DNA from 3 places in the Effusibacillus consociatus genome. Region 2 is predicted to be linked to each of the others. Evidence: riboswitches for the same ligand, from Rfam matches in the RefSeq annotation. Region 2 holds a riboswitch; each other region holds the start of a gene.
The links. A riboswitch is a leader RNA that binds a small molecule or an ion and turns the genes downstream of it on or off. The one in region 2 is predicted to bind cobalamin.
Positions count from the first base shown of each region.

Region 1: linked by a shared signal. The riboswitch ahead of cobT (nicotinate-nucleotide--dimethylbenzimidazole phosphoribosyltransferase) and the one ahead of ACFO8Q_RS23345 (CbtB domain-containing protein) in region 2 are both predicted to bind cobalamin.
Region 3: linked by a shared signal. The riboswitch ahead of ACFO8Q_RS02570 (cobyric acid synthase) and the one ahead of ACFO8Q_RS23345 (CbtB domain-containing protein) in region 2 are both predicted to bind cobalamin.

Region 1 covers NZ_JBHSHC010000022.1:44,512-54,363, forward strand. Annotated here, with positions in the region: gene cbpB (cyclic-di-AMP-binding protein CbpB) at 55-501, opposite strand; gene ACFO8Q_RS03700 (DUF1189 family protein) at 507-1,271, opposite strand; gene ACFO8Q_RS03705 (LCP family protein) at 1,448-2,755, shown strand; gene ACFO8Q_RS03710 (histidine phosphatase family protein) at 3,119-3,802, opposite strand; cobalamin riboswitch at 3,847-4,032, shown strand; gene cobT (nicotinate-nucleotide--dimethylbenzimidazole phosphoribosyltransferase) at 4,273-5,334, shown strand; gene ACFO8Q_RS03720 (adenosylcobinamide amidohydrolase) at 5,321-6,061, shown strand; gene cobU (bifunctional adenosylcobinamide kinase/adenosylcobinamide-phosphate guanylyltransferase) at 6,058-6,636, shown strand; gene cbiB (adenosylcobinamide-phosphate synthase CbiB) at 6,633-7,676, shown strand; gene cobS (adenosylcobinamide-GDP ribazoletransferase) at 7,698-8,447, shown strand; gene cobD (threonine-phosphate decarboxylase CobD) at 8,486-9,541, shown strand.
Region 2 covers NZ_JBHSHC010000157.1:57,183-67,034, forward strand. Annotated here, with positions in the region: gene ACFO8Q_RS23305 (cobyrinate a,c-diamide synthase) at 1-327, opposite strand, end outside; gene ACFO8Q_RS23310 (cobalt-precorrin 5A hydrolase) at 324-1,478, opposite strand; gene cobM (precorrin-4 C(11)-methyltransferase) at 1,478-2,359, opposite strand; gene cobI (precorrin-2 C(20)-methyltransferase) at 2,361-3,122, opposite strand; gene cbiE (precorrin-6y C5,15-methyltransferase (decarboxylating) subunit CbiE) at 3,119-4,432, opposite strand; gene ACFO8Q_RS23330 (cobalt-precorrin-5B (C(1))-methyltransferase) at 4,398-5,525, opposite strand; gene ACFO8Q_RS23335 (precorrin-8X methylmutase) at 5,532-6,170, opposite strand; gene ACFO8Q_RS23340 (hypothetical protein) at 6,238-7,365, opposite strand; gene ACFO8Q_RS23345 (CbtB domain-containing protein) at 7,458-7,655, opposite strand; cobalamin riboswitch at 7,834-8,018, opposite strand; gene ACFO8Q_RS23350 (ribonucleotide-diphosphate reductase subunit beta) at 8,105-9,142, opposite strand; gene ACFO8Q_RS23355 (ribonucleotide reductase N-terminal alpha domain-containing protein) at 9,163-9,852, opposite strand, start outside.
Region 3 covers NZ_JBHSHC010000014.1:150,113-159,964, reverse strand. Annotated here, with positions in the region: gene ACFO8Q_RS02585 (glycoside hydrolase family 18 protein) at 1-609, opposite strand, end outside; gene ACFO8Q_RS02580 (MMPL family transporter) at 685-2,814, opposite strand; gene ACFO8Q_RS02575 (cob(I)yrinic acid a,c-diamide adenosyltransferase) at 2,904-3,473, opposite strand; gene ACFO8Q_RS02570 (cobyric acid synthase) at 3,498-5,027, opposite strand; adenosylcobalamin-variant (AdoCbl-variant) riboswitch at 5,120-5,195, opposite strand; gene ACFO8Q_RS02565 (flagellin N-terminal helical domain-containing protein) at 5,329-6,690, shown strand; gene ACFO8Q_RS02560 (hypothetical protein) at 6,758-7,099, shown strand; gene ACFO8Q_RS02555 (class I SAM-dependent DNA methyltransferase) at 7,111-7,875, opposite strand; gene rsfS (ribosome silencing factor) at 8,066-8,413, opposite strand; gene yqeK (bis(5'-nucleosyl)-tetraphosphatase (symmetrical) YqeK) at 8,474-9,049, opposite strand; gene nadD (nicotinate-nucleotide adenylyltransferase) at 9,027-9,641, opposite strand; gene yhbY (ribosome assembly RNA-binding protein YhbY) at 9,666-9,852, opposite strand, start outside.

The DNA of each region.
Region 1 (9,852 bases), on a different contig from region 2:
GAATCAAGGAAATGAAAAAAGGTCCGGCTATTGTAAGCCGGACCTTTTTTCGTGTTACTGAACGTTTTTCTCGTTTCGGAACTGACGATACACCAAGGCGAGAATCGATCTTCGGGTCAGAATCCCGACAAACTTGTTGTCTTGATTTTCAATACAGAGAAACGGGTTGTTGATGGACAGCTCCAATGCGCGCAGGAAATTGTCGCTTTCCTTGAGGCGGGGAACCTTGGTGTTCATGATGTCTTCCACTTTGCGACCGTCCAATTTTTCGTATTCGAGGCCTTGTAACCCGAGCATGGAATTAAAAATCATGTTGGTGCTGATCAAACCGTGAATCCGGTCCTGCAGGTCGAGAACCGGAATGACGGAGTACCCGGATTTGGTTAAAACGAGGAGGGCGTGTTCCAAAGAATTCCCTACCTGCACATGGGCAACCTTTTGAGCGGGGATGATGAGCTCTCTGATTTCCTGTTCGAGCAACCGACTGTTTTGCACATTCATTGTCGTCAATCCAAACCACTCCTTTCGCTGAAACTGCCAACACCATGGTAGATATAAGTGAAGACCGCCACCCAGAAGGCGAGTCCCACATAGGGTGACCTTAAATAAAAGTTAAGAAGATCAATCAGGGCAGCCGGAACAAAGGCAAATGCCGAGATTAACCATGCCTGCCTGTAGTTGAGACGGATTTTCCGGCTCGAAGCGAGGACGGATGCGATGAAAGAAAAGATCGTAATCTGAATAAACGTCCAGGCAATCAGAACAAACGAAAACAAGACCAGGAATACAATGAAAACGGGCTTCAACCAGGGTGTAATCTGTATCACAAGGTCTTTTGTAATTACCGTGCCATTGGCAAGCGGAAAAATGGCCACTTGTTTATACGGAATCGGCTGAACCCCACGTTCGATTATATACAATTCCGTCTTGCCTATGACCACTCCTGATGTGATTTGGTTAATCGAATCCTTGGGATAAGGAGCGGAGACATCGACAATTACATGATATCCATCCCGGCTCGTCAGTGTCAGCGGTGTGGCTGCATCCACACGCAGTTCGTTTCCGTCATATGTGAAGGAAGGCATTTTGGCGGGAAATTCTTTTTCCATAAAGGTTAAAAAAGGGTTCATCACTTTAGCCATGGAAAATGTCTGGATGGCGGTTACCAGCATAAAAAAGAGCAACAGTGTGAGAACCAAACGCCACAAAGGTCGTTGTGTCATTTCTTTGTATAAAGATGGTTTGCGTATACTGTTCCAGATCGTATTCAATTCACATCCTCCTAACAGGTATTATTGTAGCCGTTTCAAGACGATTCGTACAGCAAACCGCCATCTTTTTGAATTCAGGACTTTTGCAATATTTTCCGGGCAGGGACAGTCATGGTACAATGAACCCAAGATCGGAACGGAGTTTTCTGGGGTAAGGCGATAAAGGAGCGGTCAAATTGAACTTTCAACCCGTGAATGAAACCGAAAACCAATCGGAGCAAATCGAAAGCCGGGTCCGGACGCGCAAGCGGCGAGGCAGGGGATTTCGCAGAATTCTGCTTTTGTTGGCCGCATTTGTACTCGGCTTATTTTCATACAATCTGATTGCAGTGATGAAATTTCTTGATAAAGCCAATCAGAACCAATTTTCCAAAATCGGAAATTCAGTTGCCGCAAGCGAATGGGACGGACAAGAACGAGTCAATGTCCTGATGCTCGGCGTCGACAATCGGGATAAAGATAGCTCGCCAAGATCGGATTCCATGATGTTGGTCTCCATTGATCCGAAAACCAACACGGCTGCCTTGATGTCCATTATGCGGGATACGTATGTAACGGTTCCCGGGCACGGGAAGAACAAGATCAATCAAGCTTTCTCGATTGGCGGTCCGAGTCTTGCCGTCAAAACGGTCGAAGACTTTCTGCAAATTCCGGTTCATTATTATGTGGTCACCGACTTCCATGGGTTCGAGGGAATTGTCGATGCAATCGGCGGAGTTGACATCAACGTCGAGATTCCGATGAAGCATGTGGACGATGGTGTCTATGACATCAACTTGAAAAAAGGGCTCCAGCACTTAAGCGGCCGCGAGGCATTGCAATACGTCCGGTATCGTGGAGATATAACTGCGGATTTTGCAAGAACGGACCGGCAGAGGAAGCTGGTGAAAGCGGTTCTTGCGGAAATGAAGACGCCGCTCACGCTTGTGCGCTTCCCCAGTATGTTAAAAGAAGCCGAGTCTTATGTGCAGACCAACATGACGGCCACCGATTTGATGCGTCTGTCAACTGACCTTCTGGCTTTGGATCAATCGTCAATGAACGCTGTCCAGGTTCCGCCAAACGAACTCTTGACGGAAACGTACAACGCGATTGGGGAGTCCATCCTCCAGCCGGATGTGAAAGGTGTGCAGAAGTTCGTGCGGGAGACGCTGGGAGAAGACGGGAAGCCCGCCAATTCGAAATCGGCTTTGGCGGCGGGTGCCGGAGCAGGGGCGGGTTCAAGAGGAAATGGCGGACAAGGGGTGAGTTCCGGAGCGAATTCCGGAGCAGGATCAGGTTCCGGAACAGCTTCCCTACGAACAGGGACAGTAACCAGCGGCGTGAACGTCCGTCAGGGCCCCGGAACCAACAATCCGATTCTTACGTCTGCCGGACAGGGGGACCAGGTTGCAATCCTGGGCGAAACCGGCGGTTGGTATAAAGTTGAACTGCAAAACGGCACGGTTGGATATATTTTTGGTGAGTATGTGCAGGTGAGGTAAACGGGCAACCACTCGAGCTTTCGAGTGGTTTTTTCATTTTGGAAAAGTGGCCCCACTCCATAAACGGTTCAGTACGTATTCGCTCGTACCGGCCGGGATTTGGATAGGGGAAGTTTATACTACAGGATTGGAACATACATAGAGGTGAAATAGAGGTTTTTGACGGTCTTATTTCCCTAATTCCAGCGTCGATTTTCAGAATAAGAGATTTTCGGGGGCCTATTCTGCGATTTTGCAGACGTCACGGCTCCAAAGTATGCATATAAAGACTTGAAAATCCGTTAATGCCCGTCCACATTAAAAAAAGGACCCGTACTGACAGTTCTTAAAGGGGTCCCAGACTCCCATAGGGCGGATTTTTTCTCACACCGCCTTCATGCCCAACCGGTTTTTCGCCTCTTCAATCAACTGGGCGAATTTTTCTTTCGGAACATGGGAGGTTTCATTGTGGGTTTCCAGTTCAAACCTTCCGTCCTTCCACAATACCGTTGTCAGGCTGCAGTTCGCGACATGATATTCGTTCCAGTGTGATAATGGCTTATCAAGCAGGCCCGTGATGAAATACGCTATAGCGCCCGCATGTGTGACGATCACCACAGTCTGTTCCGGATGATTGTCTGCAATCCTTCGGATTGCCTGCTCAATTCGATGATAGAGTTCAGCCCGGGTTTCCCCTCCTTCCCACCCGAACTCATCATCGCCGGGATTTAATGCACGATCGACCATTTCTTTGTGCGTCTCATATAACTCGGTGATGGGGACTCCATCATAGACTCCAAAATTCATTTCTTTCAGCTCATCCCGACATGTGACAGACAGCCCGAGGCGGTTTGCAATGATCTCGGCGGTTTGGGCGGCCCGCTGCAATGGGCTTGCGTAGATACCATCTACTTGATTGTCCTCTCGAACCAGTTGTTCTAACCGATCGGCCACGCATTCCGCTTGTTGAACTCCCACTTCATTAAGAGGTGCATCTGTCCAGCCGGAAAGCCGATATTCCAGGTTGTGATCCGTAATTCCGTGTCGAACCAAAATTATCCTTGTCATTCCAGCCCCCTATAGTGCATGATGGAACTATACATATTTTCAATAATCCTATTATACTCACAGGTGCCGTTTCATAGAAACGGATAATAGCGGAAATCCGGTGCGAATCCGGTGCGGTCCCGCCACTGTAAGAGGGAGTCTCGTTCACTGGTCACCGTGAGAACATCGCGGGAAGACGAACGAAGATCATGAACTCGAGCCAGGAAACCTGCCTGTGAGTGTGAGAAGGCCGCTTTTCGAGGAAAAAGGGGCTGGTACGCGTATGTGCATACCTCCCCCTGGTCTTCGGACTGGGGGGAGTAACTATTATACCCATTAAAGTGATGCAAGCCTTTGTAGCATAATCCGAGTACTTTAATGGGGACCCGAAGAGCGTCAGTCCGGGTGTCCGCCGTATTGATGGGGATCCGAGAACCCAATCCGGGTGGACGCGATATAGGGAATCATATTCGAAGCTGGAGGTACTAACTATGTGGAAGTTACCGATTGGAATTGAAGAACTCAATCAAGAAGCGATCAAACTCGCAAGTGAACGGCATGACCAGCTCACAAAACCGCAGGGAAGTCTCGGACTGTTGGAAGAAATCGGAATCCGGCTGGCGGGGATTCAAGGGGAAACGATCCCAACCGTCACCCCGTGTGCCGTGGTTTTGATGGCGGGGGATCATGGGGTGACAGAAGAGGGAGTATCCGCATTCCCCTCCGAAGTGACGGTTCAGATGGTGTTGAACTTTCTCGCTGGAGGAGCAGCGATTAACGCGTTGGCCCGAAATGCGAACGCCGATGTCCATGTGGTGGATGTGGGTGTGAAATCGGATATTCCAGTGCCCTCGGAAACTTCGAATCGCCTGTGGGTGAAGAAAGTTCGTTACGGCACAGACAATATGGCAAAAGGACCGGCGATGACCAGAGAAGAGGCGGAGAAAGCCCTGCAGGTCGGATGGGAAATGGGAAGCCAACTCCATCAGGCCGGTTACAAAATGGTTGCGCTCGGAGAGATGGGGATCGGCAATACAACAGCCAGCGCGGCTATCACGGCGGTTTTGACAGGAAGACCCGTCCAGGAAGTGGTCGGGGTAGGCACGGGCCTCTCCAGTCAAGGGGTTCAGCACAAGATTGAGACCATTCAGAAGGCGATCCGGGTGAATTCCCCGAATCCAACAGACCCGATCGATGTATTGGCAAAAGTGGGTGGTCTTGAAATTTGCGGTCTGGCAGGTCTGATCCTGTCTTGTGCGGCCCACCGGATTCCGGTGGTTGTTGACGGCTTTATCACAAGCGCGGCAGCACTGGCAGCCGCCAAAATCGAACCGTTGGTCCGTTCTTATTTGTTCGGATCCCACCAATCGGTTGAACCGGGCCATCGTATTGTCTTGGAAGCATTGGAACTGCAGCCGTTGTTTGATTTCTCGATGCGCTTGGGTGAAGGCTCCGGGGCTGCATTGGCATTGCCTGTGGTGCAAGCGGCTGCACGAGTGCTTCGGGAAATGGCTACCTTTGCGGAAGCGGGAGTCGCCGATGCAGCTTCTTGATTCACAACTACTGCTCCCCGACGTGACGCTTGAAAGGTATGACAAACGATTGGTCATTAAAAGCGAGGTTCCCCTTCGAACCCTTAGTTCGGCAGTTTATCGGGGAGGGCGTCAGGACGACATCCGTTCGATTTTGAATCTGACCGTACATAAAGGATATCGATGCAGCGATCCGGCAGAAGATTTAAAACGTGAAATCCGGGAACTGGGGCTGCCGGACCAATCAATCGGGCTGATGACTGCTGTGGATGTGAAAAATGGCGTCGTCGCATTTGAGTCAGTTGGTTCCGAGCCCGACTCTCCCCTGCTTGTAGTTGCGGTGGTTACGGCGGGGAGCGGCAACGCATGGCGGGCAGGGACTTGGCCATCCTACCTGGGACAAGAGCAGACTTCCGCTTTAAATCCGTTCCCTTATCCCCTCGGAACGATTAACATGGTTGTGTTGATTGACGGGACAATGACGGATGCTGCCATGGTGAATGCGATAGCGACAGTGACGGAAGTGAAAACGGCAATTTTCTATGAACGGGGAATCCGGTGTCCCGGAAGCGGACAAATGGCAACGGGTACCACGACAGATGCTGTGGTGATTGCCACAACCGGACGTGGTCAGAGTATGGAATATGGGGGACCGGGCACCGTTGTCGGTACATTGATCGCGCAGGCGGTTACAAAGGCATTGAACGAGGCGCTCGATATTTACGATAGGGGAAAGGTGATAGGTTGAACAAGCGAAAGTTGATTCTTGTCATCGGCGGTTCCCGCAGCGGAAAGAGCCGGTTTGCGGAACAATACTGCACCAAGGTACAGCAAGCGACGGGTCTCCCCGTCACTTATCTCGCCACCTGCCCGAAGATCGATTCCGAACTCGAGCAACGGATCGCGGCCCATATCGAACGTCGGCCTGCTGAATGGGGCTGTATCGAAGAGACTGCTGACGTGGCGAACCGCATTCGTGAATTGGATGAAACCGCCGGGGTTCTGCTGCTTGATTGCTTGTCTCTCCTTCTAAACAACTGGATGTGGGATAAGGAATCACAAGGACAGGCGGCCCCCCTGTCAGAGAAAGAAGTTCTCGAGCTGACTCGTGACCTGATCGAGGCTTGCAGGAACTATCCTCACCCGGTAGTTGTGGTGACAAGCGAGGTCGGGGCAGGGATCGTTCCGGAATCCAAACTGTTGCGGCAGTATCGGGATTATCTCGGTTTGATGAACCAGTTATTTGCCGGGGAATCGGATGCAGTGTATGCGTTGATCGCAGGGATCCCTGTCAATCTGAAGGAGATTCAGGCAGCATTATGATTCAGGTATATCTGGCATTCCTGATTGATCTTCTGATTGGGGATCCGAGGTGGCTGCCGCACCCGGTTATCGTGATCGGCAAGGGGATCTCCCGGCTCGAATCCTTCCTGCGCATAGTATTCCGGGTCCCTACAGATGGGAATTGTGCGGACCAGGAGAAGCGATCGAATCACGGAACGGGTTCGGACCATGGGAACCGTCCGAAACTTGGAACCCGCCCGAAACGCGAAAAATGGGCGGGCATTCTCCTGTTGATCGCTGTGGTGGGCGGCAGCGGGGGAATCGTGGTCGGCCTGCTGTGGCTGGCAAGCTTGGTCAGCCCGTGGCTTGCCGTGTTGCTGAATATCTGGCTGATCTCTACCACCATTGCAGTTCGCGGATTGGCTGAGGCGGGAAACGGAATCCGGAAGGCGCTGGAACAAGGGAACCTGGAAGAGGCTCGAAAACTGGCCGGCTGGATCGTCAGCCGTGATACCACTTCTCTGCCCGAACCGGAAGTGGTCCGTGCCGCAGTGGAAAGTGTCGCGGAAAATATTGTGGATGCTGTGATCGCCCCCCTTTTTTATGCGATGATCGGCGGGGCACCGCTTGCCATGGCTTATCGCGCCACTAACACGCTTGATTCGATGGTGGGATACAAAAACGAAAGGTATCTGCACTTTGGCTGGGCGTCTGCCCGCTTTGACGATGTGCTCAATTGGTTACCCGCACGGATTACCGGATTGCTGGTGGTGGCAGCCGCTTGGGTATTACGCCTTTCGGCAAGAGGCGCATGGCATACAATCCGCCGGGATGCAGCCAAACATCCGAGTCCCAACAGCGGGATTCCGGAGGCGGGCGTGGCGGGAGCTTTAGGGATCAGGCTCGGGGGACGCAACATCTATCACGGACGGGAATCATTCCGCGCCTATATGGGGGAACCCTCGCAAGAACTCGCTTCCCGGCATATCCAACAAACCATTCGAATTCTGTACATCAGCTCCGGATTGATGCTGCTGCTTGGAGGAATTCTCTCAGCAGCTGCCAGGGGCATTGATTAGTGCAAAAAGGGGGTGACACCCTTGCGTTCCATTGTACGTGAATGGAGGATGGCGATTGAATTTCTCACGCGAATTCCTCTGCCTCAATCGGGACAAGCCGATTTTGACGAAAATGCGTTCATTCGAAGTGTCCGTTGGTACCCTTATATAGGATTGTTGATCGGGGCGATTCTGGCCGCCTTCTCCTATGTGTTCTTCACATGGCTGCCGCCACACGCAGCAAGTGTACTCCTGGTCATAGCGGGAATTGTAGTGACCGGAGGGCTGCACCTGGATGGGCTGATGGATACGGCCGACGGGCTCTTAAGCGGTCGGGATCGGGAACGAAAACTGGCCATTATGAAGGACAGCCGCGTGGGGGCGATGGGCGTAATCGCTTTTGTCTGTTTGTTTGCCCTGAAATGGGCTCTCTTCTCGGCGGTCGGTAAACACAATCCCCTGCTGCTTCTCATGATGCCCGCAATTGGGCGAACGGCTATGGTTGGGGCGATTGCAGGATATCCACCCGCTCGGCAGGAGGGAATGGGGGTGCACTTGGCCGGACGAGTCTCTTCTTCACAATTGGCATTGGCCACGAGCGTGCTGATTCTGCCTTTGCTGTTCTGGCAAGTGAAAGGATTTGTGATTATTTGTATTTGCTGGCTGGCGTTCTGGTGGATGGCCCGCATCATTGCCCGGTCGCTGGGCGGGCTAACGGGTGATACCTACGGGGCGATCTGTGAAGTGCTGGAGACAGTATTCCTTTTAACGGCAGTAGGTGTGCTGCTCTGATAGTTTCGCATCGAACCTGCCAGAAAGAGAGGGCTTCAATGGTGATGCAGCATGGGGGCAACATTACCCGCTACCAAACGGAATGGGGATGGAGCCGGGATAAGATGGCGGATTTCAGCGCCAATCTGAATCCGTTGGGTCCACCTGATTCGGTACTTCGCGCGATCCAGGAAGCGCTTCCCCGAATCATCGATTATCCCGACCCACTTGGAGAAGACGTGCTTGATGCATTGGCGAAAAAATGGTCGCTGCCGGCAAGCCGGTTTCTGCTTGGAAACGGGGCTGCCGAATTGATTTTTTTGGCCATGCGGCTGATCCAGCCGAAAAAAATCGCAACGGTCACGCCGGCATTTCGAGAGTACGAACAAGCGGCGAAAGTGGAGGGCGCCGAGATCCTGCGAGTTCCCTTGTCCGCACAGACAGGTTTTCGGGTCGAGTCGGAACCCCTTTTTCAAGTTCTCCCAAAAGTGGACCTGCTGGTACTCGCCAATCCCAACAATCCAACGGGGCGCTGTATTGATCGAGGGATTCTTGATGAAATCCTGCATACTGCAAGAGACCTGGACAAGTGGCTGCTGATTGATGAGGCTTTCCTTGACTTTCTTCCGGACGAGGAAGCGAGAACTCTCATCCGGTACGTTACTGACTTTGAGAAGCTGATCGTCATCCGCTCAATGACCAAGTTTTACGCGATTGCCGGGATTCGTGTCGGGTACCTGGCTGCAGAAGGGCATCTCGTTGACCGCATGCGGGAAATGCAGGTTCCCTGGTCGGTGAACACGTTGGCTCAGATGGCGGCCATCGCGGGGCTCGAGGATGAAGAATTTCGGCAGCGGACACTGGATTGGCTGCAAACGGAACGGAAGTTTCTGTCGGAACAGCTGAGGGAAAAGGGGTATCGGGTGGTTCCGTCTGATGCCAATTTTCTGCTTGTTCAGCGTGAGGATGTTCGAATCGAACAGCTTTGGCCCAAGCTTGCGGAAAAAGGGATTTTTGTCCGCGATTGCCGCTCGTTCGCGGGTCTGGATGAAACCTATTTTCGTATCGCGGTGCGGGCAAGGGAAGAGAACCGGCGGCTGTTGGAACTGCTTTGAGTAAGATTTACGCCTGCCGCATGGAAAGTATGTCTTTTTTTGGCCTAACAGCTCGAGTTCATTGACGTTGCGGTGCTGCCTCCCAGTTTGAAGAATAACGGATTTTCGATCCGGTATTTCACTATCTGACGGCTGGATTCACTACCAAAAATATGACAATAAGCACCTGAATGTCTGCTATTTCCCGCGGAGGAGTCATTTTCCCAAGGAGGAGTCAATCACTGCACACCTAACCCATCATCACAACAGACCGACACTCCAGAACTGCGGTGAGGTTCACACCGCCTGGTCCAACCCAGTTTGTCCGCTTC
Region 2 (9,852 bases):
CTCTGCCGTGCTGCCCTGATCGCTGAGTGGGCTTTTTCCGTCATAGAACCCCATGACCCCTTCGATGACAGCCAGATCGGCACCGTCCACCCCGCGCAGAAAGCATTCCCGCATGGTATCGCGGGTGAGCATCCAGGTATCCAGGTTGCGAGACTGCCTCCCCGTGACAGCGGTGTGATAGGAGGGATCGATGTAATCAGGTCCCACTTTATAGCCTTGAACGGTAAAGCCCTTTTTCTGAAAAGCGGCCATCAGCCCGACAGTCAATGTGGTTTTTCCGACACCCGAGCCTGTGCCCGCAATGACCAAACGTGGGATTCGACTCATGATGGTACCTCCATACCCTCAACTGCAGGAGTTGTACTTGACTTTTTAGAAAAATTGACCCTTGCCAAAGCGATGGTCACATTGCCGCTCGCAGTCTTTTCCAGCAAGAGCTGGTCTGTTGAAGCGGAAAGCATTGCGGCCGGTTCGCTCACTCCGTAAGCTCCCGTGAATTTGTGTACCGTATCCGACGGGTTCGGAATCGGCACCCGGTTTAATTCCTCCGGCTCATAGGCGACTAACGGCCAACCGTATTTTTGTGAGAGGGCCAGAAATCCTTCTTCGTCTTTTTTCAAGCTGATCGTCGCAATACAAGCCACGCTTTTCCACGATAACCTTTGCTGTTCCAGAGTGGTGAAGACCACATTTTCGATCTCTTCCAACGATGTGCCGCGATTGCAGCCAAGCCCCAACACAATTGACTTCGGACGGTAAACCACCCGATAAGGTGCAATCGAGAGTTGGTCTTCAGTCAGTAACCTGTCGCTCACCCAGAGTACCGCGTTATATCCCTGGGCGCGGATCGCCCTCGCCTCTTCCACACAGCCCACCACTTGGATCTGCTTGGGAATCGGCGATTTGCGTTTCCACCAATTGGTTTCCCCGGTCTCCTGTATTACCACAACCGGTTCTTCATTTACCACCGCAGCCGATGCGGGGGTTACCTGCCTGTCATCATCGATCTTCCAGCCAAACTCCCGTCCGAGCAGATCAACCGCAATCGTGCCCGATACATCGGATGCTGTGGTAACTACAGGTGCTGCCCCAAGGATTCCAGCCACCCGCTCCGTCAGCGCATTGGCGCCTCCCAGATGACCGGACAGCACTGAAATGGCGAACTGGGCTTTGTCGTCAACCACAACAACCGCCGGGTCAACTTTTTTGTCCTTGAGAACGGGTGCGATCATACGCACTACCGCCCCAAGGGAGATCAAAAGAATCCATCCTTCGTAGTTGTGAAAGATCTGTTCCAGCAACAGCCTGACGTTGGTCGGAAACGAATAAACAGTTTCCTCGTCTCCCTCCTGCAGAAACTTTTCGGACAAATAGAGGTCTGCATCCGGCATCTGATCGGCCAATTGACGGGCAAGCTCCGCTCCGTGTTTGGTGATTCCCACAATCGCGTACGGTTTCGGATTTTCTGCGATCCGCATCACAATTCACCTCGAACCGCTGTTTTCACGCCATCCGCCGGTGGATGGTCAGCCGTGGCCGCCGTCTCGCCTTCGGATGAACCGCCTGGCAATCCGGTCTCTTTAACAGCCCGCCGATATCGATGCGCAAACGACTTGTCGTACAGTTTCGATTTATGTTCATGCGACCACTGCAAACTTTCGTCAAGAGCCTTACCCGCCAGTACCATGGCATGGGATCTGATTCCGAGACGCTTCATCTCCCCTGCCACTTCCCCTACTGTGGAGCGGAGAATGATTTGATCAGGCCATGTGGCTCTTTGTACAACCGCCACCGGGGTATCGTCACTCCAGCCAGCTTCCCTTAATTCGGACACCACTTTCTCCATCAGGGTGGCAGACAGGAAGAGAGCTATCGTCGCCCCGTGTTTCGCGAGATCTGCCAACTTCTCCCCTTCCGGTACCGGGGTTCGGCCTTCCGCACGGGTCAAAATCAATGTCTGTGTCAGTTCGGGCACGGTCAATTCAGCCCCCAGCACTGCGGCGGCCGCAAACACAGAAGAAACGCCCGGTACAATCTCCCATTCGATTCCCGCTTCGTTCAGATGAACAATCTGTTCCAGAATCGCCCCATACACCGCCGGGTCCCCTGTGTGAACCCTTGCGACTGAACCGCCAGCTTCGGCAACTTCCACCATCCGGGCTACAATCTCTTCCAGGGTGAGACCTGCGCTTTTCTCAACAACCGCCCCCGGTTTTGGGTTGGCAACCAATTCTTCATTCACCAGAGAATCCGTATATAGAATCAAATCCGCCTCTTCAATCAATCTTTTTCCTTTCACGGTGATCAATTCCGGATCACCGGGACCCGCTCCAATGATATAGACCTTGCCTGCCACCATCTCACGCTCCCTGGCGCGACCCGGCACCTGTGGTGCCTTGGCGCGACTTGTGCTCTTTGAGTGCTTTTTTGACGATCATCAGGGTCAGATATTCAAGCTCCTGCCCTTCCAGAGAAGCCACATCCTCATAGATCACTTCTTCGGGCGAACCCACTTTGGTCACAACTGTAGCTTTGTCGACGAGATCCATTTCTTTCAGAATTCCGATCACCTCGGTCAGGACCTTCGCCACTTTCAGGAATACTACCGTATCGTGCTCCTCAAGTGCTTTACGCATTGCGTCCATATCGTAGGTTGCCGGGATAATCCCCAGTTGTTGATCCCCGTCTGCAAGAGGAATGTCGAGCTTGGATGCAGCTCCGTTAATCGAAGAGATACCCGGTATAATCTCAATTTCCACTTCAGGATGACGCTCTTTCATCAACCCCGTCAAATGAATGGCCGTACTGTACAGGTAGGGGTCACCTTCTGTAACGAATGCCACATTTTTGCCGCTCGACAGCTTTTCCCAAACCTCCTGCACAATCGCTTCCCATTTGGCCTTGAGCAGTTCCTTGTCTCGGGTCATGGGAAAATGCAGTCCCACACGCTCGACCCCTTCCTGCAAATACTCTTCCACGATCGACAACGCGTAGCTGTCCCCGTTCAATTTGCGCGGATAAGCAATTACATCCGTTTTTGACAGGATTCGATATGCTTTCAATGTGACCAGTTCTTTATCTCCAGGGCCAACGCCCATTGCATACAATTTTCCGATGTTCATTCTTCGTCTGTCTCCTCTCGGTCTTCCATTCGAACGGCTTTCACAATATACACGGGATCAAACGACTCAAACCGCGTCAGATTCAAAATCGGTTTGCTTCTCGCCACCTGCAGCATCGTGATGTCCACATGCATATCAAGACGCTTGAATCCTTCAACCGCCCCATATAAATTCTCGATTGTCGCCGCATTCAGCACGATTCTCCCGCCCGGTTTCAACTTCCGGACACATAATTCAAGCAAAGGCTGCATCTGCCCGGACGTACCCCCGATAAAAATCGCATCAGGTTCAGGCCACGCTTCAAGTCCTTCCGGAGCCTTCCCGCATTGAAAAGTAACATTCGGCCGTCCAAACTTCTCCACATTGGCGCGGAGTATGTCCATGTCCTCGGCGTTTTTCTCAATCAAGTACGCATGACCGTACGGAGCCAACATGGAAGCTTCAATCCCTACGGATCCCGTTGCCGCCCCGATGTCCCATATAATGTCATGCGGTTTGATCTGCAGCTTGGCAAGGCTGACAGCCCGTACTTCGGACTTGGTAATCAGTCCGCGCTTCGGTTTGCGTTGGTGAAAGTGGTGGTCAGGTATTCCCATGGGGAAAGAGGAGGAGACCGTATCCGCCGCCAGAGCGGTGTCCGCCGTCGAGGCAGTCTCGTCCTTCGTAGCTGTGAAAGCAGCTTCCCCATCCCGCAGCAAAATCAATACATTCAGCGGAGAAAACTCTCCTTCCGCCAACTCCTCCAGAGTATAGAGTCCGGCACGTTCCCCTTCGCCCCCGAGATTCTCACCGACAAACGCTGTGACTCCGGCAATTCCTGCAGCCAGCAAATCTTTTGCAATAGCGGCTGGTGTGTTGTCGTCATCTGTGAGCAGGGCCACCTTCGGATGTTTTCTCACCCAGCCCGCCACTTGTTCCCGGGTCTTGCCGTGCACAGAAGCAAGAAACGCGTCATGCCAGCTTTCCTTCAGCCTCGCAAACGCCAACTGGATCGAAGACAGACCAGGGTGGATTTCAATTCGATCCTTGCCAAGTTTTTTGCCAATATAGCCGGCGATGCCGTAAAAGTTCGGATCCCCCGATGCGAGTACGACTACCTGTTTCCCTTCCGCCTGAGCAGCCTCAATCGCCTGCACCGCTTTGGAGAGCCCCTCCTGGACAGCAAGCTTATCCGCATTCACATCCGGAAAGAAACCGAGGTGCCGCTCCCCGCCAACAAGCAGATCCGCTTCCGCTACCCACTTGAGCTGCGAGGATGTCAGGCTTGCAGCCCCGTCATCGCCAATCCCGATAATTCGGACTGGATGCATCTGTAGACCCCCTCCCGATAATGCGTCCGTCAAATTCAGCCAAAACTGTATCCACTTCAAACACTCCCCCGCCGTGTTTCCTGCATTCCTCACTAATCATCGAACACAACAGCGCGAAAAATTTCTGATATCCGGCTGCCTCGAGCATGTCGCCCACCTGCTTTGCGGTATTGGCCTGCCTGATTTCTGCAAGCAGTTCCGGTGGAACCCCGACTTTGGATGCCACCGAGGCCAGAAATTCAAAATCCACCTGCGAGCCTTTCGAATGCAGGTTCATATGACCGGCCGCCAGCTTGGAGAATTTCCCCATCATTCCGGACATTGTGACTTTTTTAACACCCTTCTTTGCACATTGCTTTAAAGCGATTCCGGCAAAATCCCCCATTTGGATGAAAGCCTCTTCCGAAAGCTCCGGCAAATCCTCTTGCGCAACACGTTCACTTCGACCGCCCGTGGTGAGCACCAGATGGTCGCACCCGTTAGCTACCGCTACATCTATTGCCTGAATAACACTTGCAATGTACGCCGCCGAAGAAAAAGGTTTTACAATCCCGGTCGTTCCCAGGATCGAGATTCCTCCGATAATTCCAAGACGGGCGTTCAACGTCTTTTTGGCAATCTCTTCCCCGTCAGGGACGGAAATTACCACTCGAAGCCCACGTTCCTCCAAGAATTCGCCCGCTGCTTGCGAGACCGCCTCCCGGATCATCTTCTGCGGAACCGGATTGATCGCGGGGGCTCCCACCGGAAGCCCCACCCCCGGCTTGGTAATCCGTCCGACACCGACTCCACCGTCCAGATCAATTCCTGGCTGCTTCGAATACGTTACCGTTGCAAAAATATGGGCCCCGTGAGTGGCATCCGGGTCGTCCCCCCCGTCCTTAATCACGGAACAGGTTGCCATATCCCGGGTAAATTCAAGATTGTGCACTTCAAAGGTCACATCCAACCCCGCCGGAATACGGATCGTTACATGCGCCCAAGCCTCTCCTGTCAACAAGGCATGAGCGGCCGCTTTCGCGGCCGCTGTTGCACAGGCGCCAGTCGTATATCCGTGGCGAAGAGGTTTCTCCTTGTCAGCCTCTTTTGCCATGGAACACTACTCCCGAGCAGCCAACAGTGAAAGAGCATTGACGATCGATACAGCAACCGGCGATCCGCCTTTGCGTCCGATATTTGTAATAAACGGAACCCCTTTTGACTTGCTGAGCAGTTCTTTCGATTCGGCTGCGGAAACAAAGCCCACCGGAACGCCGATAATGAGACCGGGTTTGGCTTCCCCCGTTTCCACCAACCGAATTAATTCAAGCAATGCGGTCGGAGCGTTTCCGATTGCCCAGATTGCCCCGTCATAAAGACGGGCCGCCTTACGGGTCGCAACAATTGCTCTGGTTGTATTGAGTTTTTTTGCTTCCTCCATGACATCCGGATCTGAAATGAAGCAGTGAACCTTACCCCCGAACTTTTCCAATCGGGGTTTGGAAACCCCTACCTCTACCATCTGGACATCCGCGACCACCGGACAACCGGAGCGGATCGCTTGAATGCCGGCCTGAATCGCATCAGGGGTGAAAAGAAGCGACCGTCCAAGTTCAAAATCAGCCGAAGCATGGATCACCCGCTGCACCACAGGGAACTGTTCTGCGGTGAAAGGGTGCTCCCCCAGTTCCTCTGCAATAATCTCAAAACTCTTTTCCTCGATTTCTTGCGGTTGAGTTGTCAACGGAACAAACGTCATTTGAGTCACTCCTTTTGCTGTTCAAAATTCCAAATCGCATTCTCCAAACATCAATAGATGGCGGTAGTCACGCAAAAGCTGCCTTTCTTCGCTTCCCTCCAACCACTCCGATCACGAGTCCCGCAGCCACGACCGCCAACATTAAAATACCTGCCCGGATTTGGGCTCCCAAGCTTGGATCGACCGGAGGCACTTCAAAAGAAAACTCGCCGTCAAACGGTGCGGAAAGCGTTGATTGCGGCGAATTTGGTGCCGCATGCACAACAACTGCAAACTCGGCAGTATCCGGAAAAGCATAATCAAATTCCAACTGCCCATTTTGAATCTGGGTGCGTGTGGAGAACATCGTCAAATTGTCATCAATATGGTTCAGGGATACGTTTGCGTCAATTCCCTTCACCGGTTCACCCGTTTTTGCGTCCCGGAAGGTCATTGTAAAATGAACAGGCTCGCCTTTTTGTACTGGTTCTGCAGGATTCATCTTTAATTCGGCTTTTACACCCTCCTTTTCGATCTGCATCGTGCCACCCGGTCCGGATGGAGCCCCATTCCCATGTGCCAATGCAGATGGGACGCTTCCTGCAACCAGCAGCCCAACAACAAGAACGGAAACGACAGTTTTAATCGCTCCACCTGAATTGGAGGCTTTCTTAAACGGATTCTCAAGAGTTCCTGCAATATAGCCGCTGATCATCGCAGCAATCAAAATAGCCGCAAACAAGCCGATTGTATTCACGATTTTCCCCAACGGCACTTTTACCTCAACCGGAATCTGAACATCAACCGGCGATTTTAGTCCGGGTGCTGTCGCGTGGATTGAGACTGTATAGGAACCTGCATCCCAGAAGTTCGATTCCAGTTGAATTTTTCCGTCGTGCAGCAAGTAGTCCATCTCATAGACCAAACCGGTACCTTGATTGTCCTCGCGGAGATATCCGACATACAGCCAAGGATTCAGCGCTTCCGTTTTGACAATTTCCATATGTACCGAAGCGTTTTGGAGCGGCTGATTCGTGGCCGGATCGAGTAACTGATAAGAGAACGTGGCACTTTCGTGTGCGATAGGATTCTGAGGAACCAGATATTCCCCTTTTTCCTCATAACTCTCCAGAATCCCTACGCTAAAGACGATAGAACTGATAATGACAACGGGAAGAATTAAGAAAAGTACAAAGCGGAACAGATTGAACTTCACAATTTCCATCTCCTTTTTCCTACCAAAGTATGTTTCCGGCAAATCTATTGCTCAAATGTTCAGGCATGCGGGGGATAAGTAACAGGATAGGACTAGTGACAGGGAACCATCGTCATGCTGTGACGGGTCGGATGGACCGCATCGTGCAGCGGAGCAATGGGAGTAAAGAACAGTCCGTATAATGTAAAAGGGATCCACCCGATTAGAAGCACCCACTGTAAAACATATAAAATTTTGGCGAGTGTCGGACTCACCTGAATCGCAAAAAGCTTTTGAGCGATTGTAGTCATCTGTTCACCTCCTTCCCTGAATATCAATCCGGCTCCCCCGCATGCCTGACTACTTCAGCCCAGTAAAAAACCCCAGCCGAAAAGGCTGGGGTCTAAATAAGCATGGTAACCTGCACACGAACACCATTGATCGCAGGATTCCTACTCATACACCGTACCTTTTCCTCGAAGGCAGACTTGGGTGTGCTCGCTCCAGGTAGGTCTCCTGGCTTCCGGATCATCGCGCTCTTTCGCCTTCCCCGATTCCTCGAGTGACATCATGAAAGAGAGCTCGCCGGTTACAGTGGCGGGACCGCTCGGGATTTTCACCCGATTCCCTGTTACCCCCATTAATCTTGGGGCACCTAGACGAGTACGCTATTGAAATAATTATGAAAGACAAGATTTTTATATTCGTGTTAAGCATACATGGATTTGGCAAAGTTTGTCCATACCCAATTTGTTTGCGATCAGAGATCATCCCAATTTAAATTCGAAGATTTGCTATAGTTGGTCACCTTTTGCTCAAAGAAGTCGGTTTTGATTCCGTTCATATTGCTGAAGCTTTCTACCCATTTCATCGGGTGATCTGTAACCTCCGGATACAGAATTTCCAAATTGAGTTTCTTCAATCTTTCATTCGATAAATACTTAATATACTTTTCAATAATTTCATCATTCAATCCGGGAATCTCATTGTTTGTGATGTATTGTCCCCATCCGATCTCATGCTCGACAGCTGTTTTCATCATTTGCCGGAGATCTTTAATAAGTTTGGGTGTGAACAATTCCGGATTTTCTTTCCGAATTTCACGAAAAATTCCCTGAAATAAAGCTAAATGAGTCAACTCATCGCGTTGAATGTACTTAATGACAGATACAGTACCCAGCATTTTTCCCTGTCTGCCTAACGCATAGAAAAAACTGAAACCACTGTAAAAGTAGATGCCCTCCAAAATATAATTCGCCATGATGGTACGCAAGAGATTCTCTTCTGACGGATTTTCTATAAAGCTCTCATACAGATCCGTAATAAATCGGTTACGCCTGAGCAGGTGCTTGTCTTCCCGCCATTGATTGTAAATACTGTCCCGCACTTCGGCGGAACACACACTGTCTAATAGATAGGAATAGCTTTGGCTGTGAACCGCTTCCTGAAACGTTTGGACAGTCAAACAAAGATTGACTTCAGGTGCAGTGATGTAATCATTAATGTTAGGAAGATTAGCCGTTTGCAAAGAATCCAAGAAGATTAGGAAACTGATGATCTTATCGTAGCTTTGCCGCTCTTCAGCAGTCAATTTCTTATAATCTTTGGCATCTTGCGCTAAAGGAATTTCCTCCGGAATCCAAAAATTGTTCATCATTGTGCGATACATTTTGGTAGCCCATTCATATTTTACGTTATTTAACTCGATCAGATTGGTCGTATTCCCGCCAATCATACGGCGCTTGCCCCAGTCTCGGTCACCAGATTCGTTGAATAACTTTTTCTTGGTTAGCTCCACCCTTACATCCTCCAATCATGCTACGCCGAACAGCTTATACAATCTTCCACTTCCAAACTCTTATTTCGACAATAATAAACAGTTTTGAGACCGTTTTCCCAAGCCGCCACATAAAGTTCGAGGAACTCCTTCACAGAGATTCCGGGTGTAATATACAAGTTAAAAGATTGCGACTGATCAATATGACGCTGCCGTTTTCCTGCCGCTCGAATACTCCAGCGTTGGTCAATGTAGTGAGCCTCCTTGTAGTACCAAAACGTTTCCGGGTTTAAATCAGGTGCTGTTTGCGGAATGACAGCATTTTTCTTCTCCTCAATGAAAAACTTGTTATAAATCGGGTCAATACCCGCTGTAGAACCCGCTATCAAGGAGGTGGTTGAGGTAGGCGCAATCGCAAACATCCATGCGTTTCGCACTCCGTATTTTGCAACATCTTCTTTTATTTGGTCAACATGATAGATTCCCCGGAGATTGTCCGGAACCGTATCAATAAAACAGCTCGACAACTGATGATGCGGCTTTCTCGCGTTCGCTAATGTAGGCGTAGCTACTGTCATTTCCAGACTGCTCAACACATCGTAGAATTGCTTCGCCCATTTTACTTTCTCACGTTCCTTCATAGCCAAATGCATGGCGACTCCCATAAACAGCTCCTGTGGAAGTTCCAAAACTTCCCCATTCACTCCCTTGATAAGGTACCGATCCGCAAG
Region 3 (9,852 bases), on a different contig from region 2:
CAGGATGTTTTCAATTGTCTTCTTTCGAATTTCAGGATGGCCGATCACAGTTCGAGCGAGCTCCGAACTAAAGCGAGTCCCATCGAAATTCGTTACAGTAACCAGAGGTGCAATATTTTCTTCCTTTGCTCTCTGCAGAGCTCTTTGATCGGGAATTTCCGACAGTGTGCCGTCAGCATGAACCCGGGAATTAAACACTGAAACATATGTTAAACAATCAGAAGTGTCAGCTAGAATTTCCTCATCTGCTTCGTTCCCTGTCGGAATCAGAAATCCGTTTACATCAATCACTTTGTCCGATCGAACGGGTGAGGGGATCCAAATTGTCTCCCCTGCTACCAAGTTCTGCTCATCAAACGTGTCATTGACCGCCTGGATAATGCGAGGCGGAGTACCTACAAGCCTGGCAATCGAATTTAAACTGTCACCTTCCTGAATTCTGTAGGGCCGCAGAGTAGTTGGGGGGCCTGCCGGAATCAGCAAACTCATGCCCGGAATGAGTCCTTCCCCCTCCAATTCGTTCGCAGCCCTGATCCTCTCTACCGTCCCCCCATAGAGTTTTGCGATGGAAAAAAGGGATTCACCTGACTTCACCACGTGGACAAACATTGGCCTCCTCCTTCCATAGCACAGTCAGACTACCATACTATATTCAGAGGACAAGTTTACATAAGACAAATTTCATCATTCGATCTGAATTTTTAAACGCTTTGTCCAGCGGGGAGCCCACCAGTTCCAATCCCCCAACAACTTCATCAACGAGGGTACCAGCAAAAGCCGGATCAGGGTTGCATCCACTAATACAGCCACTGCAAGTCCGAGGCCAACCTGTTTCACCGTTACTACATCCGTAAAAATGAAGGAGCCGGTAAGCATAATGAGGATCAATGCGGCAGACGTAATAAGGCGGCTTGTGACAGCCAACCCTTTGGCCGTCGCTTCCGAGTTATCCCCTAACCGCTTGTACTCTTCCTGAATGCGGGAAAGCATGAAAACTTCATAATCCATGCTGGTTCCAAACACGAATGCAAAAACAAACACGGGAAGGATCGTACTGATCGTATCAAATGCGGCCGCCAACACCCCGAAAGCAGCCACAAGGCTAAGCGAATTCAAAAGCAGCGCTTTGAATGGAAGAATTACCGATTGGAAAGCCAAAAACAACAGTATATAAGTGACTGCAAACGTATAAATCAACGCATGGGGCACTTTCTCCAGAATCTTTTCGTTAAAATCCATTTCGGCTGCTGCAGCCCCTCCGACCCAGGTATCAAAATCGGTTGGTCTCGAACTGCGCAACATTTTTACAACCTGCTTGGCCTCAGCACTATCCCCCGGCACATCCAGCGTCAGCACCAGTTGACCAACATCCCCTTTCACGAATCGGTCACGAACCTGCCGAACCTGTTCAGAAGGGGGATGCTGAAGCAATTGAAGAGGAAGGTTTAACGAAAGCACACTGTCAATTTTTTTGACGTGTGACAGCTTTCCGATTGCTTGCACGTAGTTCCGCAGACGGTCAAAAGTTTGTGCTTCAAGCATTTCCCCGTTTTTACTTTTCAGCGTTACCACCACAGGTGTAAACTTCTCTTTGCCAAAATGATCGTATAAAGTCTCCATAGCGGATCGTGACGAATATGTTTTGGGCAAACCTTCAATTCCGGGGATTCCAAATGTTAAGTTCCGAACCGGTAAGATCATTGCCGTTATGACCAACACCCCAAACAGGATATTCAAGGCGGGCCGCTGCATTACATGTCTTGCAAACGAATACCAGCCCGTAGAATTCGGGTTCCGACCCCGTAAGATCCTTCCCCGGTTAACGCTCGTCCCTAAGATTCCCAATACGGCTGGCAGCAAAGTCAAGGAGGCAACCATTGTCATGCTGACAACCAGCATTCCTCCCAGCATAACCGACCGGGTGACCATCATATCCCAAAACATCATGCTCGAGATGCCGATCACCACCGTCACACCGGAAAAAAACACCGCACGCCCCGAGGTTCCGGTGGCAGCAGCGACCGCTTCACGCACTGAACGTGCCTGAAGTTCCTCCCGATATCTTGATACGAACAACAACGCGTAATCGACACCAACCGCGATCCCTAACATCGTCGGGACATTCAGGACGAACACGGATAAAGGCTGAAACTGACCGATGCCGTATAAAATCGCAAGCGTTACCCCTGCGCTCATGACCCCAACCAGCAAAGGCAAACCCGCCGCTATCCACGTCCCAAAAGCGAGAACCAGAACAACCAACGTGATGGGTAAGCCGATCGCTTCCGCCTTCTTCAAATCATTCTGACTTGCCCGATTTACATCATCATAGAAGGCCGCATCCCCTGCGAGCGTGGTTTTGAGCAGGTCGCTGCGGATACGGCGTTCCAGATCCGGAAGTACGGCACGTGCATCGTCTTCATTTAGGTCTAAACCCACAGTCAAATAAGCGAGCTTCCTATCCCTCGAAAATTGGCTCTCCGACGGTTCCGAAACTCGAATGACATGAGGGGCTTTTTGCAGATTGCCGCTCATCTTGTGAATCTCTTCACGAGCCTGCCTGTTCAAGAGTGTCTGGCCTTCCGGCGCTTCAATCAACACAAGCAGTTGGGCCAGCGGAGCCCCTAATCTGTCCCGCAGGATGTTGCGTCCAATTGACGCTTCCATATCTTCGGCAATAAACCCGCTTCCTTTAAGTACACTCGGCAGCCGCCACGCGAATATCCCGCTGATGATCGCTATACCAATCCACAGGAGCAAAACCGTTTTTCTATGATCATAAACCCAGTATCCGAGCTGTTTAAATCGGTTCATAGATCCCTCCTTGTATCCGTCAAAACCCCCTTTTAATATGCTCATGTTCGGTACGAGTTACCACTGATGGTTTTACGTCATCTTGTTCCTTAACGAAAGACTTCTCCGCCTCTTTTATATTCCACATCCCCGACTCCGTCTCTAACATTCGCTGCTCTTGCAATCGCGAAGAAGAAATCGGAAAGCCGGTTCAAATATCGCCGGACTTCCTCATTAATAGGTTCATGTTCTGCAAGAGTCACTACTCTCCGTTCAGCCCGGCGGGACACTGTACGACAGATGTGAAGAGCGGCCGACACCGGACTTCCTCCCGGCAGGATAAAGCGCTTGATTGGCGGACATTCCGCATCGTAGCGGTCAATCCATTGTTCCAGACGGGTCACCATGTCCGCAGTGATTTTATAGCTGAGCTGCATCCCGTCCGGAGCTTTCACCAAAGCGAGATCGCCGCCTGCATCAAACAACTCGTGCTGGATTTCCGTCAAATCCGCAATCATTTCTTTATGTTTCGCCGGATCCATCAAGACAATTGCCTGACCTACCAACGAATTCAATTCATCAACCGTTCCGTATGCCTCTACGCGAACGGAATCCTTTCTTACACGACCGCCGATGACGCCCGTCATACCTTTATCTCCTGTGCGGGTATATATTTTCATCCGCAGATTCCCCCTTGGCATCGACTAATTATAATTCCACTCACATTTATATTCTTGCATGATCGAGAAAAGCAGTTCAACGTTGATGGCTCTTTCCACCGTATCCGCCCACTGATCAAACGCTTCTTGGCGTCGTCGATGGTTTGAGGTTGTCGCACCGATTGGAGCAAGGCCTTTTTTCATCCGGATTGTGTCGAGGAACGTTCGCCTATACAGATCATTGTGCAAAATCCCGTGCAGATAAGTCCCGATTACAGTGCCGTGCCCGTTGACTGCACCATCCTCTTTTTCACCACCCGCTGCCAGCAGTTGGGCAAAAGGCTGCATGTTTCCCCGTTCCGACTGCCCCATGTGAATCTCGTACCCTTCAATGGGTATTCCGGACAGTTCGGAAGCCTCGTCAGGCAGCTCCAACACCCGCCCCTTCACCTGAACGGTTGTTTTCGCCGAAAGATACCTGGTTCTTACATCCAACAATCCGAGACCCTCTACTTCCGGAATGTTGGACTCGACCAGATCCGGATCATACAGTTTGCTGCCGAGCATTTGATAACCGCCGCAGATTCCGAGAATTCGTGCTGTATCCGCCAGAGATTCGATGCGGGCTGCCAGTCCCTTTTTTTGCAACCACAATAAGTCTTCGATCGTGTTCTTGGTACCGGGCAAAATTATTAAATCCGGCTTCCCCAACTGATCAGGTGCAGATACGAAACGGATGGACACGTCCGGTTCATAACGGAGGGGATCGACATCCGTGAAGTTCGAGATATGCGGGAAACGGATAACCGCCACGTCCACCTCATTCACAGCAGCAGCCGAGGACAATTGATCAAGCACGACCGAGTCTTCGCTTTCAATATAAAGGTCCCGTTGGTAGGGCACCACCCCTAAAACAGGAATTCCGGTCCGCTGCTCAATCCAGGTCAGGCCTGATTCAAGAAGTCTGATATCTCCCCGAAACTTGTTAATAACAATCCCCTTCACCCGCGCGCGTTCCTGTGCATCGAGCAGTTCCAGTGTTCCGACAATGGAGGCAAACACACCGCCACGATCGATGTCCGCAACCAGTACTACGGGAGCATTCGCCACTTCCGCCACTTTCATATTGGCAATGTCACGTTCTTTCAAGTTGATCTCTGCCGGACTTCCCGCCCCTTCTATCACGATGACGTCATATTGATTGCGAAGCCGATCAAGAGATTCCTCAATCATACGCAATGCGGTCGGAATGTACTCCGTACGGTATTTGATGGCTGACATATCCCCAATCGGCACGCCTCTCACGACCACCTGCGCGGTCATGTCACCCTTGGGCTTCAAGAGAATCGGATTCATGTCAACTGTAGCCGGAACTCCGGCCGCCTCCGCTTGCACTCCCTGGGCCCGGCCAATCTCTTTTCCGTCTTGTGTGACATAGGAGTTCAGTGCCATGTTCTGTGACTTGAAGGGCGCCACCCGAAACCCTTTTCTTGCAAAAATTCGGCACAACGCAGTGCAGAGCAGGCTTTTCCCGACATCACTCGCAGTCCCTTGCACCATTACAGTCAAAGTCAATTAAAAATCCCCTTTCGCTTCATCTGCCTGCTTCGCGAATAGGGGGATGTCACTCATCTCCACTACCCCAAATCGCGAGGGCAATGACCGTAATGCAAAATAGGGGTCTGGCTATACAGTGGCGCGACCGCCCGGGAATTCCACCCGGTTCCCTAATTTGGTTCACTTATGATTCAGTTTACCTGATGAGGCGAATTCTGCCAACAGAAAACACAATCGACATTATTAGACAAAATATCCGATCGATTTAATTAGGTTTAAATGATAATCTATTTATTGGGGAAATAGGGGGATTTAAACAATGATTTATCTCAATTCAATTCAGCATGCGTATCAAAACTTACGCTTTGCATGGAATGAACACACTCATGCAGTATCCAGGCTTTCATCGGGGAAGAGAATTCAGACTGCCGCCGATGATCCTTCCGGGCTGGCTATTTCCGTGCGTTTTCACACGCAAATCCGAGGAAACCAACAGGCTCAGAGAAATATTTTGGATGCAGTTTCCCTAGCTCAAACGGCCGAAGCCGGACTCCAGAGCATTCAGGAGCAACTGCTGCGAATCAGGGAACTGCTGGTTCTTGTCCAAAACGGTACTCTTTCGGAGAATGATCGGCTCCATGCGCAGCAAGAAATCGATCAACTGATCGAATCGATCGATTCCATCGGTAAAGGAACCACCTTTAACGGGATCTCTTTGCTTTCTTCTTGGATTGAAGGGACTCCCGCGTCCCCTGGAACACCGGGAACTCCCCCCAGAACGGAAATCATTGTCAGACAATCGCCAACTTTCCAGACATCGTTCGATCTGAATCCAAATTCGGATCAATTCGTTGTACCCAATTACAACATACCGGTCAGGGCTGCGGACGGAAACTTCACCATTACCGCTGCTTTCACACCCATGTGGGGGAAAGGACCGGATAACGGTCCCGATTTGCATGTCATTTCCCCTATTGGAGAAAAGTTCGGTCTGAATGACGGAGGATATTTTAGCAACGGAAAAGCGGGCACCGTCAGCAGTGCCAGCGCTTCCTCCGTTACTTTTAATGGGGAGAAGAGCAACCCTGAAACCATGACATTTATCAGTCCCATAACCGGCGATTGGCAAGTGCGGCTGGTCAATCCGGAAAAAAAGAAGGCTTATCGCATCGAACTTACCATTGCTTATCAATATACGGAGACAGTTACGATTCCAGGCACACCCGGCACTCCTCCTGTCCCGGGAACTCCCGGATCAACCGGAAAAGTAACGATTCAAACCGGGTCAACTACAGGCGATGCGCTTCCTTTGGAGCTATCCTATGTTACAGCGGAAGCTCTAGGGATCCGGAACCTGATTGCAACCGATCCGAATGCGATCGGGAAGATTGACCAAGCAATGAATACGGTCAGTTCGGAACGGACCAAATACGGAATTTATCAGAATCGCCTACAGCACCGGTACGATGTTCTCGACACCCTCAATCTGAATCATGCAAGCTCCGTTTCCAGGATTGAGGATGCAGACATGGCAGCTGAAATGATCACTCTGGTTCGCGGCAAATTGCTTCATGATGTCGGAACAAAGGTACTCGTAAAAGAACTGGATACGTATCGGGACCGGATTGCTGCGCTGTTGACTTTCGCAAAAAATCCTATTGATTCAAATCAACTTTCATGATAATGTAATTGATGGAAATATGAATATACACCAATAATTTATACATAATTTTCGAAGAGGTGGTTATATGGAAATTGCAAAAGCAATTCAAATCATCGAACAGCTATCCGATGGTGTCGACCCTGTCACGGGAGAAGTGTTTCCTATGGAGAGCCCCTATCAGCATGCCGAGACTGTCAGAGCGTTAACGTTGGCCTGTAAAGGATTGGAGGCCCTCAATGAACGAAGCAGAAGGAAAGCAAGACTGCCCCAAAATGCCGGTAAGGCGTGGAGCAGCAGCGAAGATGAAGACGTAATCAACCAGTTTCGCAGTGGGCTTCCCATAAAAGAAATTGCTGAGCGGCACATGAGAACCGAAGGCGCGATTCTGTCCCGACTCGTGAAGTTAGGCGAAATCAAAGAGGAATAGAAGTGACTTCCCTACTTTGCCAGAATGAAATACCTCAAAGCCGTCTCGGACGGTTCCTCCCAGCAAAAATCCGCCCCGATCTCCACATGAGCAAATCCTGCCTCTCGAAGCAACCTCATAATCACTTCCTTCGGATACGCCCGCTGCCAATGAGTCTCTTGGAAGCGCCGATACAACTCATCTTCCACCTGCGCAAAGAAAGTTACATCGTACTCCACCTGACACCGCACAGGATCGAATTGGCTCTGCCATATGTAGGCTACATCATCCCTTACGTCATAAAACGTTTGCTGCCCAAGTTCCTCACGCAGTTTAAAAGGTGTATGCATATCAAACAGAAAAAATCCCCCCGGCTGCAATTGACTGCGAACGGATCGAAACGCCTGAAGCAAATCCGTCTCTTCCAACAGATAATTCAATGAATCGCAAAATGAAAGCGCGCAATCCACTTTCTCCGGGAGCAGGAGTCGTCGCAAGTCCTGCTGCAGAAAGCGGAGAAAGGGAGTCGGATGGGGCAATTTGGCCTGTGCCCGGGTTAACATTTCTTCCGATAAGTCAACTGCAAAGACCTGGTACCCTTCTTCCAAGAGGCGAATCGATATCGTTCCGGTCCCGCACCCCAGATCCGCAACCTTAAAACGACTGCGGACATCCGTTTGATTCCCCAGTTCTCGCTCCAATGTTTCGTGAAACAACCGCATCCATTCGTCGTAAGGCGCGTCCTGCATCAACTCATCATAAAAATCCGCAAACTCCCCATAGATCGTACGTTCCATTCCGACTGCATCCCCCAATAAAGAAAACTTGGCATTCACCAAGTCCTTCGACTTGTGAATGCTTAGTTGCACTTATGTCGATAGGACAAAATTTATAATTTCCTATCGACTAAGAAAAGCTCCTGTCTGAAGCATCGCTGCAAAGATTAAGAAGTGCCCGGTCCTCGAAAAGGTCCGGGCACACAATTTATTACACAATACTTAACTCCCTGGCGTCGCTCCAAATGCGGTCAAGGTTGTAAAATTCGCGTTCTTCTGCACGGAAGATGTGTACAACCACGTCACCACAATCGATTAAAACCCATTTTGCTTCATCATAGCCTTCCATGCCGCGTACCGGAAGTCCTTTTTGCTCCATTTTTTCCTTCACCGCTTTCGCGATGGCTTGCACCTGAGTAGTGGAATTCCCGCTGCATAAGACGAAATAATCCGCGATCACCGATAATCCTCGTATGTCGAGCATTACAATATCTTTCGCCTTCTTGTCTGCAACCGCCTCGGCTGCAATCTTTGCAAATTCCACCATTTTTTCACCCATGCACATGCCTCCTAGGAAAATGTAGAATGGTCCTACTACTTATTCTATGTCAAAAGAGGTTCAAACGACCCGTCCATCCTTCACGACTCGCCAGATTTCATTACGAGCTTGGACGGTTAAAGGGAAGATCGGGTGCCGGCGTTTGATGAGATACTCAATCGTGTTGTCAAATGAAAGAGCTAACGCCATGTTGAGATCCTCTTCTGCCACCTTGCGTAATTCCTCAACCGCCGGATACTCGCGTCCGGGTTCAAGCGCATCGGCAAGATAGACCACTTTTTCAAGAAGGGACATATTTCTGCGCCCGGAAGTATGGTATCTGGACGCATTCAACACATCCTCGTCCGTGATTCCAAATTCCTGCGGTGCAATGGCTGCTGCTATGTGACCGTGCAACAGTTCGGTCACCTCAAAAAACATTTCGTGTATGTTACTATTCTTCGCCATCTGCACCAGCTTTTCCTTCGGCCATTCCCTGCAAAAATCATGAATCCATGCCGCAAGCCTGGCGTGGTCCGGATTTGCCCCGTGAATACGGGCCAGCCGGTCTGCCGTGTGCACTACCCCTTCCACGTGTCGAAACCGTTTTGGTGACAATTCAGCTTTTACTTTTTCACGAATTTGCTCTTCGGTCATACAACCCATTCTCCTCAATAAAGCGAATCACTCGTTCCGGAATCAGATAGTCGACCGATTTTCGCTCTCGCAATCGTTCACGCAACCAGGTCGAAGAGATCTCGAGTCCCGGCATTTCCACGTAATGGATCCGTTCTTCGGAACGGGGAAATACCCTTCGCAAGGTGCTTCTGCATTCATCCATTGCGAACCCGGGCCGGGTCATTCCAATCAAGCTCGCCAATTCCAAAATCCGGGTGGGCGATTGCCAATTGGGAAGATCGCAAAGCATATCCGCACCCATAATAAAGTATAACTCATCATCCGGGAATTGAGACGCAAAATGTTCCAGTGTGTCTACAGTATAAGAAGGTCCCTCCTGCTGCAGTTCCCAGTCAGACACCTGAAAATCGGGCTCGTACCCAACCGCAAGAACTGCCATTTGCAGACGTTTTGCGGCCGGGGTGAGGCCGAACCCGTTCTTGTGGGGCGGAACACCGGCCGGAATGAAAATCACACGGTCAAGTTTTAGCGCCTCTTTAGCTAATCGTGCGGCTACCAAGTGACCAATGTGAACGGGGTCAAACGTTCCGCCAAACAGACCGATTTTCATTCCATCACCACCTGCAACCATCATCTATTTCGGCAGTTCAATCTGCTTGTTTTCCGAGGATTCTCTGTACAAAACCACTGTTTTGCCGATCAACTGGACGAGCTCCGCGTTCGTTCCTTCCGCCAGTTGCTCCGCCACTTCATCCTTGTCGAATTCGCAATTATTCAGGATGGATACTTTGATCAGTTCTCTCGCTTCCAATGCAAGAGAC